4 regions of the Paenibacillus sp. LX16 genome follow, and region 4 is predicted to be linked to each of the others. Evidence: riboswitches for the same ligand, from Rfam matches in the RefSeq annotation. Region 4 holds a riboswitch; each other region holds the start of a gene.
What was found. Region 4 has a riboswitch for cyclic di-AMP ahead of T3H97_RS00140 (resuscitation-promoting factor). Riboswitches for the same ligand answer to the same signal wherever they lie in the genome.

Region 1 (4,003 bases), 1.4 Mb from region 4:
GCAGTTGGGGCGAGAATGAGAAACGGATGTACCAAAATGGCAATCGCGATCAGCTTCATTTCCTTGCCTTCAATTTTCCTTCCCATAAATTCCGGAGTTCTCCCGACCATCAGTCCGCATATAAACACACCCAGAATCGCATACATCAGCATATTCATCAGCCCGACACCCTTGCCGCCAAAAATGACGTTTAGCATCATTTCTCCCAAAGCAGCCATACCACCCAGTGGGGTTAGTGTATCATGCATATTATTGACCGAACCTGTCGTTGCCGCTGTTGTGACCGCAGTGAATAAAGCCGATTGTCCAATGCCGAAACGAACCTCTTTCCCTTCCATGCTTCCCTGAGAAGCATCCACACCCAGTGTCTGGATTAACGGATTACCTGTCTTTTCAGACACGTACGTAATGGATAGAAAAATAAGAAACAATACCATCATGGAGCTAAAAATAATCCAGCCCTGCTTACGATTACGGGCAAACAATCCAAAGGTATACGGCAACGAAGCCGGCATTACCCACATTGCCAAAATTTCCAGCACGTTCGTCCAAGGACTTGGATTTTCAAAAGGATGCGCAGAGTTAGCTCCCGCATAACCGCCCCCGTTTGTCCCCAAATGCTTGATGGACTCCAGGGAAGCAATAGGTCCCATAGAAATCTGCTGCTGTGTTCCGCTCAGCGTCGTAAGATCCGCCGTAGGCTGTAGCGTCTGGGGTACCTTCAATCCAACCAGCACCAGCGTAAGCACAAAGGCCAGCGGCAGGAAAATTCTTATAATGGCTTTAATAAAATCTTGAAAGAAATTGCCCATTCCTTCACCGCGCCGCGTCAATCCTCTCATAAAAGCCGCTGCAACCGCAAAACCGGAAGCAGCCGAAGTGAACATCATCATCGTGACGAACGCCATCTGTGTCAGATACGTAAGCCCGCTTTCTCCACTATAATGTTGGAGATTCGTATTCGTCATAAAGCTGATTACCGTATTAAAAGCTAGTGATGCTTCCATATTACTGTTTCCTGCCGGATTACCGGGAAGCATTCCCTGTAAACGCAACAGCAAGTAGCTGATCGCCACAAGCACGACATTCGTAGCAATGAAACTCATAACATACGTAGTCCAACGCATGCTCTCCAGCTTCTTCAATCCTACTACTTTATAAATCAGCTTTTCTGTTCCGCCAAAAATCCGATCCGTCCGATTCGGTTCATTCGAGAATACATGATACATATATGTACCCATTGGCTTTACCAAGAGCAGCAATATAAGGATCACAATTCCAATTTGAAGCAGCTCCATCCTCTATTCCTCCTTCAAAATGCTCCTGCGTTTGGAACAACAGACCCGATTCAGACCATCTATGGAGTGCACACGTTTGCGAAAACCTGCTACCTATGATGCTTAATATTCAGATCTGTTGTTCCCGCCCGCTCTATCCCCTATAGCTGACTAGAACTTTTCAGGGTTCAGGAGTGCGTAGATTAAATACATAAACACAATAGCCGTAAGCCCAAGTATAACGATCATCCTCTTCGTCCTCCTTTAGAGGTCTGCGCATCACACCAGCGTACAAACAGCAATATCACTCCATAACTCACAGCCATGACGAGCAGCATGTATATATCCATCATGTTCATAACCTCCGTATCGGTCCTCAGATCGCCATTCTTATTTCATCATAAAATCATAAAACAACTATGTTATAAGTGCTTATCCGTTCAGTAGAAAACCCACCTCTCCGTTCAATGTGTAGATCACATGGTCCGCTCCCAATCCCCGATAAATTCCTTGTGGATTACAGCCGTGCGTAATAACATAGATCGATTCCGATGTTAGTGGCCGACATATTTGCAGGAAACGGCAAGTCAGATTCAAGCTGTTCTCGAACAAATACACACTACCAATTTCTTTTTTTGGAAAATTCCATTTTCCCGCTTGCATGGTATTGATGCGGACAATGTGCTCCACACCCATTTTTTTGAGCTGTCGTTCCTCCTGGGCGCTATTCGTGAGAACTGCAAACGCCAATTTTTTGAACATAAGCAATTTCACAAAACTTCTGCCCGCTTCATTCGGTGCAGTGACAATAATTAACCGACCTTCCATCAGTAGCTCCTCTCCCGGTATAAAAAGACAACAAAAAGAAGCCGAAGGAAAAAGGCTTTCCTCCGGCTTCTTACATATCCATGATAAAATAAACCATGGCTGCACACGGCGGTTTGTTGCCTCTCCCTGTACGCTTACGAGGTTAGCTGTCGGATTCGGACGTGAGAGTCGCCCTATTTCTGGTACTTGACCGGAAAATTCACCCCATGAGACACACGGCTTCCGAAGCCGTACAGTCTCGATTGGTTCCCCCGCTTTTGCAACTGCAAAATTCAGCGCTATAGACATTTCGTTGTTGCTTCATTCAAGTTAATTTGAAATTACGTCTTGAATCATACACCCGCGCATGGAAGACTGTAAAGCTCAACTGCGGGGTTATAAATCGGCCTTTAGAGCCTAGTATATTAATAATAGCGCTTACAATACAACTATGCTTCTCACAGCTCCTTCAATCTCTGTTTTTCATCCCTTTTCGAAAATGACAAGCATGTCAATATTGGCGTAGGGTAGAGCGTTTTTGGCCTTTTTTTGTAAAAAGAGAAGAAAATACGCTATATGTACCAGCTAAACACCGATTGAACCCGCTTTTATAAGAAGAAACACCTTAATTCGCTCCATTTGCGGTGCGATTTACTGTTTTGAACAAAATACGATTTTACAGCGGCTAAAGGCTTGATACAGCTTTTCCAAACTTGCAACCTCGCTTTTAATTGCTTACAATTTAATTGCTGAATATTGAATAAGGAGAGATACTATGACCGTTTATGAATATGATGCGCAAACCCTGCAAGGGAAACAAATTCCGTTATCCACATATGAAGGGAACGTTCTGCTTATCGTGAACACTGCCAGCAAATGTGGGTTAACCCCCCAATACAAAGCGCTACAAGAGCTATATGACCAGTACCATGAACAGGGGCTCGAAATTTTGGGATTTCCCAGCAACCAGTTTGCCAAACAAGAGCCAGGTTCTAGCGAGGAGATTTCCGAATTTTGCCAGATCAATTATGGTGTTACCTTTCCGATGTTCGCCAAAACAGATGTCAATGGAGATCAAGCGCACCCCTTATTTCGCTACCTTACCCAAACAGCTCCGGGGGTATTAGGATCCAAAGCGATCAAATGGAATTTTACTAAATTCTTAATTACACGAGAAGGTAACGTATTTAAGCGCTATGCACCGCAAACCACTCCAGATAAGCTGGCGGGAGATATAGAGAAGCTTTTGCAGCAAAACTGACATTCTTCTTAATCACAGTTATTAAACAACCTGTTGTCTACCGTTGCTTCTGTGGCTAAAGGATATAACGAAAAATGCTTAACAAAAAAAAAAGCATCCCTTCACGTAAAACGTGTCAGGATGCTTTTTTTAACTGGGTCTTGCATATAATGCGGTCGAGAGGACTCGAACCTCCACGGGCGTACGCCCACTACCCCCTCAAGATAGCGTGTCTGCCATTCCACCACGACCGCAAATCATAATGTAATGAGGCAACAGATTTATTATACTCTCTCATCAACTATTTGTAAACAAAAATATAATAATTATTTTGTGTGTTATTTTTTCTAACATATATAAGCGATAATAATATTTAATTTGACACAAAGGCTACTAAAATGTAAATATATATTACATATATTTCGAATTTTTTTGTTATCCCCAAGTGCAGAGTAAAATAATATAACATAATAATTCACTTCGAGGAGGCGAACCACCCTGCATAAAGGCAACCGCTTGCTGAACTATGCTTTATTGTTGGACCCTTCCCTACCTATTGGTGGCTTCACCCGTTTTAACGGACTAGAGAAACTATTCCGCAACAGACATTTGAACAGTCTACAAGACCTGGAACATTACATGTTGGATGATTTGTATCCTCAATTTACAACCGTTGATG
Region 2 (4,003 bases), 2.7 Mb from region 4:
AACATAGTAGACATTTTTTGGAAATACCGCAGTTTTTACGCTACGGGTATCGGCTACACTCTGTTGCTGTCTGCACTCGGAGTATTGTTTGGATTTATCATTGGTCTGATTGTATCCTTGCTGCGGATGAGTGGTATACGTATCATTGAGTGGTTAGGTACCACTTATGTGGAGATCCTGCGTGGCACACCTATGCTGGTACAACTCATGATCATTCACTACGGGGTTGCTTTGACGCTGGGTGTCAATTTTACTCCACTCCAGTCTGGTATAATCACATTGTCTCTAAATAGCTCGGCATATCTGGCTGAAATTTTCCGTGCAGGTATCCAGGCAGTAGACCGTGGACAGATGGAGGCTGCCCGTTCGTTGGGTATGGGACGCGGTAAAGCTATGCGTCATGTCATTTTGCCGCAAGCGTTTAAATCTATTTTGCCTGCTATCGGTAATGAGTTTATTACAATCATTAAAGAATCATCCATTATTTCGACCATTGGGATGGTGGATATTATGTATCAGGCCCAGGTCATTAAGAACATTACCTACGAAGGATTAAGTCCGTTCGTAATCGCAGCCGCTATTTATTTTGTAATGACATTCAGCTTGTCTAAGCTGCTGGGTTTATGGGAAAGGAAGTTGAGAGCCAGTGATCACCGTTAAACAACTGCGTAAATCGTTCGGTAAGAATGAGATTTTAAAAGGCATTGATATAGATATCGCCAAAGGTGAAGTCGTCGTCATCATCGGTCCCAGCGGTTCGGGGAAGAGTACGTTTTTACGTTGTATGAATCTGTTAGAACAGCCTACGGACGGGGAGATTTTGTTTGAGGGCGAGCCGATTACAGCTCGTGGCCATAATATTAATGTAACCCGGGAGAAGATGGGGATGGTGTTCCAGCATTTTAATCTGTTCCCGCATAAAACAGTGTTGCAGAACCTGACACTTGCACCAACACAGGTTAGAAGACAGTCAGGGAAGGAAGCGGAAAAAATTTCGCTAGAACTCTTGCGTACCGTAGGGCTTGAGGATAAGAAGAATACCTATCCGAACCAGCTATCCGGTGGTCAGAAGCAACGTATTGCGATTGCGCGTGCTTTGGCCATGCAGCCGCACGTAATGCTGTTCGATGAGCCGACTTCTGCATTGGACCCTGAAATGGTTGGAGAGGTTCTGGATGTAATGAAGAAGCTCGCCGAAGGCGGCATGACAATGGTAATCGTAACGCATGAAATGGGCTTTGCCCGCGAGGTAGGCGATCGAATTATCTTTATGGATAACGGTCAAATTGTGGAGCAAGGTACACCAGAGCAGGTATTTGGCAATCCAAGTCATGATCGAACCCGTGATTTTCTTGCCAAAGTATTGTAAGGAAGTGCTGATATAATCTAGAAAAAAAGTCCTCCGTTTGACGGAGGACTTTTTTTCTTTTTGTCACCATTTCCCCATACTTTCGTAACAAATATCGATTTCTTGATGACAAAATTGTAACGAGTATAGTATGATGTTCAAGGTTCCCAACATTTTCATGCGGATAAGGTTACAAAATTGTGATATTATGCAGTAAGCCAAAACTTACCGGGACAGCATGCGGTTATGACAAACGCTGAATGCTGGGTCCTAACTATGGGAAGTGCGGGGGACGTAACAATTGGCAGTCATTCCGATACGTCATAAGACGATGTGGAATATGCCTAGGGGTGAATTGCACAAGCATAGGGCTTCTCCTGAGTCCGAATCCGACAGCTAACTTCGCAGGCATAACAGAGGAGGTACATATCTTTGAAACATCTAAAACATATTGGTAAAACGATGAAATTTGCGGTGCTTGCCGCAGCTATTGCAGGGCTGGCACAGACAGCTGGAGTAGCGGATGCTGCTTCGCTTCACACTGCCAAAGAGGGCGATACCTTTTTTTTGCTTGCTCAACGTTATGGAGTATCGGTAGACGAGCTAACGAAGGCGAACCCAAACATTGCCTCCAACAATATATATGCAGGTCTGCAAATTAAGGTGCCTGGCGAAAAAAGTGTGAAGGCAGCTTCGGATTCGAAGCCGCAGCTTCTTACGGAGAAAGCACCAGCGAATGAGGGGCCAACGATTGAAGCGTGGGGTAAAACATTCAACTATAGCAAAATAGTTGACGTTAAGGCTTCTGCGTATTCTGCCGCAGCCGATGAGAATGGTAAATGGGGAGCAGTGGACTACTACGGCAATCCGCTTAAACTAGGTACAATTGCGGTAGACCCGAACGTCATTCCGATGGGCACGAAAGTGCTGGTTACAGGCTATTCCCACCCAGGTTTGCCGGATCATTCTTTTGTAGCTGTCGCTCGCGATCAGGGCAGCGCCATTACAGGAAAGCGGATTGATATCTTTATTCCTGGCAACAAATCATTTGTGAACGACTTTGGATTTCAAAATGTGAAGCTGTACGTTATTGATAAATAGCATTGTACGTATATACGGTTTAATTAAACATAATATATATTATGTAAACTTAATACCTGTATCCTACCGCATATAACTAGGTCGGACTCTTATCAGGGTCCTATCCGTAAAAAAAGGCTGTCTTGACGAGCAGAAAACTTCTGCTGGTAAGACAGCCTTTTTACGTTGCTTTAGCTAGTAGCTCAATCATAAACATATTGTTATTTCCGTTCCGATGTGTGGAGTAGCCGGGGGACTGTCACAAATTTGTAGCCCTTAGCTTTTAGAGAGTGAATTAGACCCGGCAGAGCTTGGACAGTGCCTTGCAAGTTGGAACTTTGACCTCCACCAGCGTGCATTAAAATAATAGAGCCAGGCCCTGTAGCTGGGATCACATTGCGCTGAATTTGTGTTTTACTTAGTCCCTTCCAGTCGAGAGAGTCTACATTCCAATTGACAATCATATAGCCATGACGACGTGCCCATTGGATTTGAGGCTCCGTGATTTCACCGTAGGGTGGACGAATCAACTTGGGGCGAAAACCTGCTCTGGCTTGTAAAATACGTTCTGTTTTTGTAATCTGGTTGCGAAAGCGTTCTGGTGTGGCCTTCCTAAAATCCGGATGAGTATAGGAATGGTTTCCTATAGCATGGCCTTCACGGATAATACGGCGTATGATCCCCGGATGCTTTTCCGCACGGTGACCGACGATAAAAAAGGTGGCTTTGATGCCATTGGCGTGTAATACGTCCAAAACCTGCGGCGTATACCTAGAATCGGGCACATCATCAAAGGTTAGGGCAATTTGGCGGGTGTGTGGGCCGCACATTTTAAAAATGTCCGCATGTTTTTTACGCAACATTGCTAATGTAGGAGTAGCTCGATCTGTACTCAGATGTACAGAAGAAGCAACAGCTGCTTCCTTGGGATGGGGCGTTCCGATATTGGGAGGCGCATCCGCGTGAACGGGTAAACTTGAAAATGCTAGTAACAGTGCCAAGCATGGCAACACTCCCCTGTACGGCATATGTATCCCCCCTTTTCGTGCAGTGGTACCTAGTGGTGCTCTCGACTATTATGTACCTGTCCTATTAAAAATATGCTGGTAACCAAGTTCGGCTCATAAACGTCTGGAAAGAAGTCCACGATGATACGATTATCAATGAAGATGATGGAGCTAAACGTACATATTCTCTTAAACATGACCGAAAACAGGAGCATTTTCGCAAGTTTTAGCCTTACAACGAATTCGGTATCCCGTGACAGCTGGTGTATAATGGGGATGTAATTCATAATTATACAGACATGGAATTGAAGGAAGGATGGATAAAAGTGACCGACTTGTTTACTCCTTATCAATTAAAGGGGCTTTCTTTAAAAAATCGGATTGTCATGCCCCCGATGTGCCAATTCAGTGTGGAGGCCGAGGACGGAAATCCGACGGATTGGCATCATGTCCATTATGTGAGCCGAGCAGTAGGAGGTACTGGACTTATTATTGTGGAAATGACAGCGGTCCATCCAGATGGACGTATTACGGATCGTGATTTGGGTATTTGGAGTGACGAACATAT
Region 3 (4,003 bases), 1.3 Mb from region 4:
ATCCTCAAACCGAGCTGAAGCTGCTCACCGGTAAAACCCATGAAATCGTCGCCTTTGTACGTGACAAAAAAGCAGACGCCGGTATTGTCGGGTCTGCCATTCATGAAGCCGGACTGCGTTGCATTCCGCTATTTGATGATCATTTGGAGCTCGTTGTTCCCATTGGACATGAATTAACCGTCAAGACAGGAACGGCCTCGATGAAAGATCTGCAAGGATTGCCGATGATTATTTTCTCCAAAGGAACCTGGTACCGCAGTCTGACGGATGACTTGTTCCAGCGCAGCGGCATCATGCCGGATATCCGCATGGAAATCGACTCCTTCGAGGCAATTGTACGCCTGCTTCCAACCTGTAAGGCTTCTGCCTTGCTACCCAAATCCTATTTGCGCAGCGAACTATTACGGGATAATGGACTCACTGCATTGTACTTGCCCGATTTGAAGGAGACACGCCGAACGACCTCCCTCATTTACTCGGAGACGACCGATCTCGGTCCGACAGCACGACGCTGGATTAGCGAGACACGTGCGTCGTTTGCAGGCTACCGTATGGTGTAGAGGATTTAATCCTCTTCATTAACATTAACAACCTCATCCTCAAAGCGACCGATATTGTCATTCGAGCCGATGATGACCATAATATCGTCGGCTTTTAGCCGATCCATAGCCGTCGGTGCGATCAGGATACCATTCGCCGTATGAAGCGCCACGACGCTACAACCAAAGCGGGTACGGGCATTTAGCTCTGCTAGCGTTTTGCCATTCAGACATGCAGGTACATTGAGTTCCACAATACTGTATTCCTTAGACAACTCCAAATAATCGAGCAAATTAGGCGTGACTAGCTGGTGAGCCACCCGGATACCCATATCCCGTTCTGGATAAATGATCCGGTCTACACCGAGCTTCTCTAACGCACGCCCGTGCAGCACAGATATGGCTTTGGCTACGACTTTTTTCACACCCAGCTCCTTCAGCAAAATGGCGGTGAGGATGCTTACCTGAATGTCATCACCAATAGCAACAATGCCACAATCGAAATTACGGATGCCCAGTGATCGCAACGAGTCTTCATCGGTAGCGTCCGCCACGACAGTATGTGTCAACATCTCACTCATACTGTCCACAACATCCTCATTCCGGTCAATGCCTAGCACCTCGCACCCCATATCCACCAATTGCAAAGCCAGGCTTGAGCCAAACCTCCCCAAGCCAATAACTACAAACTGCTGCGTTTTCATATCTACTCGAAAACTCCCTTATCTGAATCAATTTCATAAATGAGGATTTTGCAAAATCCTGAAATGATTAAACCCACGAAATGTATACTGCATATTATGAAATGATTCATCCTATAATCATTTTGCCTTCCGGATGACGATATAATTCTTTACCCTTTTTCGGCCCCAGTGCATAAGCTAGCGTGAGTGGGCCCAGTCTACCTGCAAACATCGTTAGGGTGATCACCAGCTTGCCTATGACTGTCAAATCAGGTGTAAGCCCCATCGACAGCCCCACCGTACCAAACGCAGACACCGTCTCGAACAAGATCATCAGAAAATGATGATCTTCAGTTGCCGACAAAATCATCGTTACCCCGATCACGAACAGCAACCCCAGCAGTGTAATGGTCAAAGCCTTGTAAATTCGTCCCTGCGCAAGTCGGTACTTGAACAGTACAATATCTTCCCGCCCCCGCAGCATCGAAATCACCGCTCCAATGAGCAGGGCGAATGTTGTGGTCTTAATCCCGCCTCCAGTAGAGCCAGGAGAAGCCCCGATAAACATGAGTATGATGATAAAAAACTGCGTAGCCTGCCGCAAGCCTGCAATGTCCAAGGTATTGGCACCTGCGGTACGGGGAGTAACGGACTGGAATAAAGATCCCAGTAGCTTACCACCCCAATCAAGCGAGCCCAGAGTCTTCGGATTCGTAAACTCAAATACAAAAATCACGAGCGTGCCGACTACAATCATAGCGCCCGTCATGCTGAGTACCACCTTGGTATGCAAGGACAGTCTCTTGCGCTTGCGATATTCTGCCAGGTCTGACATCACTACAAAACCAATGCCGCCAGAAATAATCAGAAACATTGCGGTAAAATTAACAATCGGATCATATACATAACCTGTCAAGCTACGAAATTCACCGAATAAATCAAAACCAGCATTGTTAAACATGGAGATGGCATGCCAGATTCCAAAATAAATCGCCCTGCCTACGGGCATATCAAAGGACCAGCGAACCGAGAATATCGTAGCGCATACGCCTTCAATAACCAGTGAGTACAGTAATACCTTACGGATTAACCCGACAATTCCCTCTACAGAAGTCTGATTCATCGCTTCCTGCAAAATGAGACGCTCCCGCAGGGAAATCCGACGCTTGAACACCAGTGCAATCAAGGTAGCCATGGTCATAAAGCCAAGACCGCCGATCTGGATCAGCGCAACGATGACAACTTGACCAAAAGTGGTAAAAAAGAGACCGGTATCCTTTACGACAAGCCCGGTTACACAGGTCGCAGAGGCGGCAGTAAACAAAGCGTCTATAAACGCAAGTGGTTTTCCTGTTGTATTAGAGATCGGCAGCATTAACAATAAACTACCTATTAGAATGATAATGGCAAAGCCCGCAACGAATATCTGCGGTGGAGAAAGCCGGAGCCAGCTTGCATTGGGATTCATCTATTCATCACTTCTCTCCTAATCCTTAAAACTATAAAAACAGTGATTTAATACGGTGTAAGCTCGCTACGCGTTCCATTTGATCTTCCGATCGTCGTTGCCCCTGAATTTTTTGATTTTTCCAAACCTTAAGTAACTATAATTAGCATTCCCTGAATACAGGAAGAATGCATGTCAAGCACTATTCGATCCCCCTGTGCTAATGGCGCGCAGCGTCCTTAACTCAGCAAACTTTTACACTTTTATACACACAAAAAAGACACCGGAAAACCGAGTGCCTGACTTGGTTCCTGCTCATAGCCTACGAGGTTAGCTGACGGATTCGGGCAGCACAGTATGCCCTATTTACACTTCCAGGATCGGTTGTAAAATTCACCCCAGTAACATGGTTCCCCCGTTTTCCCATAGAAATTCGGCTCAATTGTATATCATTACCTATGTATTTCATAGGCATTGCCTCAAGATTATAATCCTTCTATATCCAGAGCACAAAACCGATTTCGCCGAAAAAACGTGATATTGGCTTTATTTTGCGAATGGGCAACGTTTAATCGCAGCTTATCTTATTTTATTGGAACTTTAAAGTGCTTTCGCTCTATTTTCATGAATATCGCTGGTCTGTTGGCGGGAACCTGTGCAGTATGATATCTTTAATGGATGTTCTTATTTACAGATTAAGGAGGAAACTCATGAATCCTATCGGGAAACCGGTCGTGCTCACGGCCAACTTCAAAAAATTAGGCTTGCTGGGCGGGATTGGCCTGATTTGCTTTTTTATCTTTCAATTGCTTATTCCCTCGCTTAGCAATCCGAGTCCAGAATCAGTAATGAACGCAAAGGTCATCAGCAAACAAGAAGCGGTCATACACGCATTGGACTTCGCCCGCTCCGAGCTGGGCTATACTGAATCACAGCCAGAGGAGCCTGTCGTGACCTATCAGGCCGAAACAGATTTGTACGGTTATTTATCTAGAGAAAAACTGCTTCAACAGTACGACCGTACATGGAAAAAAAGTTACCCTTACGAAACCTTTCGGGTCGATCTGCCTGAATCCTCAGCGAAGAGCAAACTGCAAATTCATGTAGATTTATCCACTGGGAAGGTCGTAAGCTTTAAACGGATCACCTCCAACACCAATTACACACAGGCTGATATTTCTACGGATGAACAAGCACGTAACAGGCTTGTACGTGTGGCTGAGGACGGCATGACGCTCGAAGCCAAGGAGCAGACGGCCGCAGTATGGGTCAAGCGCTTTGGCTTTAAGCCGTCGGACTTGAAGCTCGCGACCACTGAAAAAGAAGGCGGATTA
Region 4 (4,003 bases):
GCGCTCCCCTGCATGATCGGGATCGGTTAAAATGATGACCCCCCGCCGCTCCTGCGCCAATGCAATTTTACGCAGCGTCATTTTATTAATGGCTGAGCCGCCAGTTTCTATTGTATCCGCTTCAACAGCGCGGCGAATGGCCACCGTATCATCTCGGCCCTCTACCACGATCACTTCCTTGATCATTTGCATTTCCCTCCACTGCTACACAGCAAGCTATATTTATCTTTCCCTGCTTTTGAAAACAAAATAAGAAGAGGATATCCTCTTCTTAGCATGGCATAACTATGTTGTTAATACTATCGCATTGCCCTCAAGATACACAACCTGTTTTAGTTGATTTCAGGCTTTACCGGTCCGATAACATATACGGTTTTACCGTGCTTACGACCAAATTGGTTGGCTCGGCTCAAACTCTCATAATACACATCGATTTTGTGGCCTTTAATCGCGCCACCGGTATCCTCCGCACGGCGGAAGCCCACCCCTTCGATATACACCCACCAGCCGATTGGAATTACACTCGGATCGACCGCGATGGTGCGTCCTTCCGTGACACGTGCGCCGGATGCAGTACGTGTACCGATACCTGGCTCCTGTGAGGAATACGCCGTCATGGAGACATTTTGTAAAACTTTGCTATATTTAAAATTTACGCCTGCTTTACGGACAGCACTGCCCGAACTAACCGTTGTTGCCTTAACCGCATCATTGGGACCGACGGAAGCAGCAAGAACGACCGGTTTTTTCTTCGTTCCTACCGCAATGACCTTATCCACACGGTTCTGTGCAACTTCCTTGTTAACCAGCTGTTTGGATACCAACTTTCCATCATGATATACCTTTTGAACGTGCTGGACTACCACACCCGATTTGCCACTTTGAATGACCCGATTATCGCCTTTATAGAGACTCGGATCGGCCGTTTTGATGACCTGATAAGGCACCTGTTTTTTCTGTTCGACCTGCTGTTTCTTCACACGGACGATTTTTATGTCCATGTTAGACGAAACAGAGGCATCCAACGCAGGATAAACTTTATCCGTTGACGATAATTTATAGCCCGAGGTACGAATGGCACCTTCTACTGTATTTTCTGTTGTGTACAGCTTTTTCGTCTCATTGCCTGAAGATACTTTAACCTGATTGGCACGTTTAATGACTACGCGATCCCCATCCTGTATTGCTCCATTTAGCGGCATGGAAACTGTATCATGCGGCTGAAGTGAAATGGAATGCTCGCTCAGCAAATCTTGAAGCTTGGATTCCCGGGTTTCTACCGCAGACGCCTTGCCATCGATGACAAAAAAGACTTGTTTTTTAGATTGCGTGTACATCAGAATTGAAATCATAATCGTTAGCGCGATTAGAAAAATAGCAACCAAAGCAGCCTGGCGCACATTCTCTTGCTTCCAACGCAATACGTAAGACATGCTGGATGAGCGTGACTCATGGGTATCCTTTTTTTGGAAAATTCCCATTTCCTCCGTCCTCCTTACATAGCCCGCCGTCTGGAGTAAGACATAGTTGAGATTTGACGTGACTATAACAGATTTTCTACAAGACAAGCCCAAACTACGACTGTCCTGCACCATGTACCCGTCTTCGCGGCATGCTGTCCTCCCCTGTTTAACCACAGTATGATGACAGATTTTCTTTTATTCACAACAAAAAAAGCCAGAGAAAGAGACTAGAGAGCTCTTTCGTGGCTTCCGGCATGTGTGAATATGCGGGAAAACTCATGCACGAGATGGCTTCTCTCTTGTTACGCTTACGGGGTTAGCTGTCGGGTTCGGACGTAGAGAGTCGCCCTAGCTTGGGTCAACCGCTCATGGCGGTCGCCTTCACATTCACCCCGAAGACCCAGAAAGAAATCGAAATACGGCTCCTCCACCTGTTCAATCCCATCCGGGAAAAGAATTTAGGTCGAGCCGGCTGGCGGAAGAGACGTTCCCTTCTTGCACATACGCCGGACGTACTGTAAGCCATATCGGTTCCCCCGTTCCCTGTAAAAGGGACTCAGCGAGACTGGTTCATGAAATGACTTGTTGATGTTTACATTCAAACAACAATTCACTGAAAAGATGATATCCTGTTTCTATGCATGTTGTAAAGCAGGTTTCAAGTACATTTTTTAAAATATTCGGTTAAAATATTGTAATATTCTCGAGTTTCCTGCAACAAATTCATGATTAGCTTCGTCTATCTCTTTATTTTGATCGATTTCTTCACTTTTTCATTGAATGTCAAATCGTTCCAGGGCATTTCGGGTCGTTATTGACACTAATTCCTCCACTGTAATCCCCTTGATTTGGGCTGCAGCCTCTGCCACCAGTCTCACATGTGCAGACTCATTTCGCTTCCCACGAAACGGATGAGGCGTCAGATAGGGAGCATCAGTTTCAATGAGCAGACGGTCCAGCGGCACCTGTGCGAGCACCTCTTTTGGCTGCTTGGCATTTTTGAACGTTATTGGACCACCGAAGGAAAGGTGAAATCCCATATCCAGCACCATTTTGGCTGTCTCCCAGCTACCCGAAAAGGAGTGCATGACTCCTCCAATCTCACTCGCTTTTTCCTCGCGCAAAATCTTAACAATATCTTCATGGGCATCCCGGTTATGAATAACAATGGGCATTTTGAGTTCACGAGCCAGACCAATTTGACTTCGCAACACCCGATGCTGAACATCCTTCGGTGATGTATCCCAATAATAATCCAGACCGATCTCCCCGATGGCTACAACCTTCTTATGACTGCATAACGATGCAATCCATTCTAGATCGCCCTCCTGCATTGTAATCGCATCCTGCGGATGCCATCCAACTGCCGCATAAATAAAATCGTACGTCTCGGCCAATTTCATGGTGGATGGAATGGTCTCACGATTAAATCCGATATTGATCATCCGCGTTACTCCTGATTCGACAGCACGTGCTATAACTTCTTCACGATCTTCGTCAAATTGTGGCGCATCCAAGTGAGTATGAGTGTCGAATAAACCCAAGGCTTACATCTCCTTTTTTTACTTACATTTCTATATAGTTGTCTATTCTTTGACAAAATAATTCCTTATTTCGGCAGGAAGCCTGTCTTTTACCGCGTTCAATTTATTCTGGGGAAAATACATATGATATTTTCCTCGGTGAATACCACTTATTGAGCGCACAATTTCCGAAACTTCGGATATTTCACTCACCTCGCCCTGACGTCCAAGCAGTAAAATCTGGTTGTCCGTCGAGCCACCCTGCCGAAACACATCATAAGGAAGATCTGTTGGAAAATCAATTTCAAAATCATATTCAGGGTGCAAACCAGCCTCTTTCAAAGCTTCTCGAATACTGTCAATGGTATCTGTATCCATATTTTCAATCTCTACATATTTATACAATCTACGGTCCATAAAACGGCTGCTCAAATCACTTAAAATCTCGTCCTTTTCTCGTTTCCATTGGCTAAATACAGTCTGGATTAATGACTCGTCGAGCATCAGATACTGCTCTACTGTAAGCTCTCCTTTCAACAGATCCGGCAGCGGGTCCAGCAGAAAACCAAACTCATATCCGTTTTTAAACAATTCCTTTGCTCGCTTGAAAATTTTACGTAAAAGGATTTCCGAGCTGCGTGTTACAGGATGGAAATAAATTTGCCAATACATCTGATAGCGTGACATTAAATAATCTTCTACTGCATGCATACCTGATTCCTTCACAACAATTCTCCCATTATGAGGACGCAGCAGTCGTAAAATACGATCCAAATCAATCGTGCCGTAGTTGACGCCTGTCGAGTGAGCATCCCGCAACAAATAATCCATACGATCGGCATCTAGCGGACTGGTTACCAGGTTGACAACAATCGGCTTATCATACGTTTTGGCTATAACCGCAGCCACCTTTTGTGGAAGCTTCTCGTCGACTTGCCGTAGCACAGCGTTGATCTTCGTGTCTCCCAATACAATGCGGCATGTCCAATCCTCATGGTTCATATGAAAGGCTTCCTC

Region 1: another riboswitch for cyclic di-AMP. It lies ahead of T3H97_RS06785 (hypothetical protein); the one in region 4 lies ahead of T3H97_RS00140 (resuscitation-promoting factor).
Region 2: another riboswitch for cyclic di-AMP. It lies ahead of T3H97_RS13815 (3D domain-containing protein); the one in region 4 lies ahead of T3H97_RS00140 (resuscitation-promoting factor).
Region 3: another riboswitch for cyclic di-AMP. It lies ahead of T3H97_RS20785 (TrkH family potassium uptake protein); the one in region 4 lies ahead of T3H97_RS00140 (resuscitation-promoting factor).

What each region holds. Positions count from the first base shown of each region.
Region 1 covers NZ_CP141152.1:1,464,569-1,468,571, reverse strand. The annotation lists gene kdpA (potassium-transporting ATPase subunit KdpA) at 1-1,298, opposite strand, end outside; gene T3H97_RS26385 (potassium-transporting ATPase subunit F) at 1,449-1,526, opposite strand; gene T3H97_RS06785 (hypothetical protein) at 1,710-2,105, opposite strand; cyclic di-AMP (ydaO/yuaA leader) riboswitch at 2,221-2,393, opposite strand; gene T3H97_RS06780 (glutathione peroxidase) at 2,860-3,345, shown strand; tRNA gene T3H97_RS06775 (tRNA-Leu) at 3,496-3,578, opposite strand; gene T3H97_RS06770 (urease accessory protein UreF) at 3,841-4,003, shown strand, end outside.
Region 2 covers NZ_CP141152.1:3,166,217-3,170,219, reverse strand. The annotation lists gene T3H97_RS13825 (ABC transporter substrate-binding protein/permease) at 1-660, shown strand, start outside; gene T3H97_RS13820 (amino acid ABC transporter ATP-binding protein) at 647-1,369, shown strand; cyclic di-AMP (ydaO/yuaA leader) riboswitch at 1,600-1,774, shown strand; gene T3H97_RS13815 (3D domain-containing protein) at 1,781-2,449, shown strand; gene T3H97_RS13810 (polysaccharide deacetylase family protein) at 2,650-3,456, opposite strand; gene T3H97_RS13805 (NADH:flavin oxidoreductase/NADH oxidase) at 3,762-4,003, shown strand, end outside.
Region 3 covers NZ_CP141152.1:4,639,828-4,643,830, forward strand. The annotation lists gene T3H97_RS20775 (LysR family transcriptional regulator) at 1-560, shown strand, start outside; gene T3H97_RS20780 (potassium channel family protein) at 566-1,243, opposite strand; gene T3H97_RS20785 (TrkH family potassium uptake protein) at 1,350-2,690, opposite strand; cyclic di-AMP (ydaO/yuaA leader) riboswitch at 2,974-3,118, opposite strand; gene T3H97_RS20790 (CPBP family intramembrane glutamic endopeptidase) at 3,380-4,003, shown strand, end outside.
Region 4 covers NZ_CP141152.1:27,961-31,963, reverse strand. The annotation lists gene rnmV (ribonuclease M5) at 1-186, opposite strand, end outside; gene T3H97_RS00140 (resuscitation-promoting factor) at 333-1,481, opposite strand; cyclic di-AMP (ydaO/yuaA leader) riboswitch at 1,753-2,035, opposite strand; gene T3H97_RS00135 (TatD family hydrolase) at 2,237-3,007, opposite strand; gene T3H97_RS00130 (HD domain-containing protein) at 3,050-4,003, opposite strand, start outside.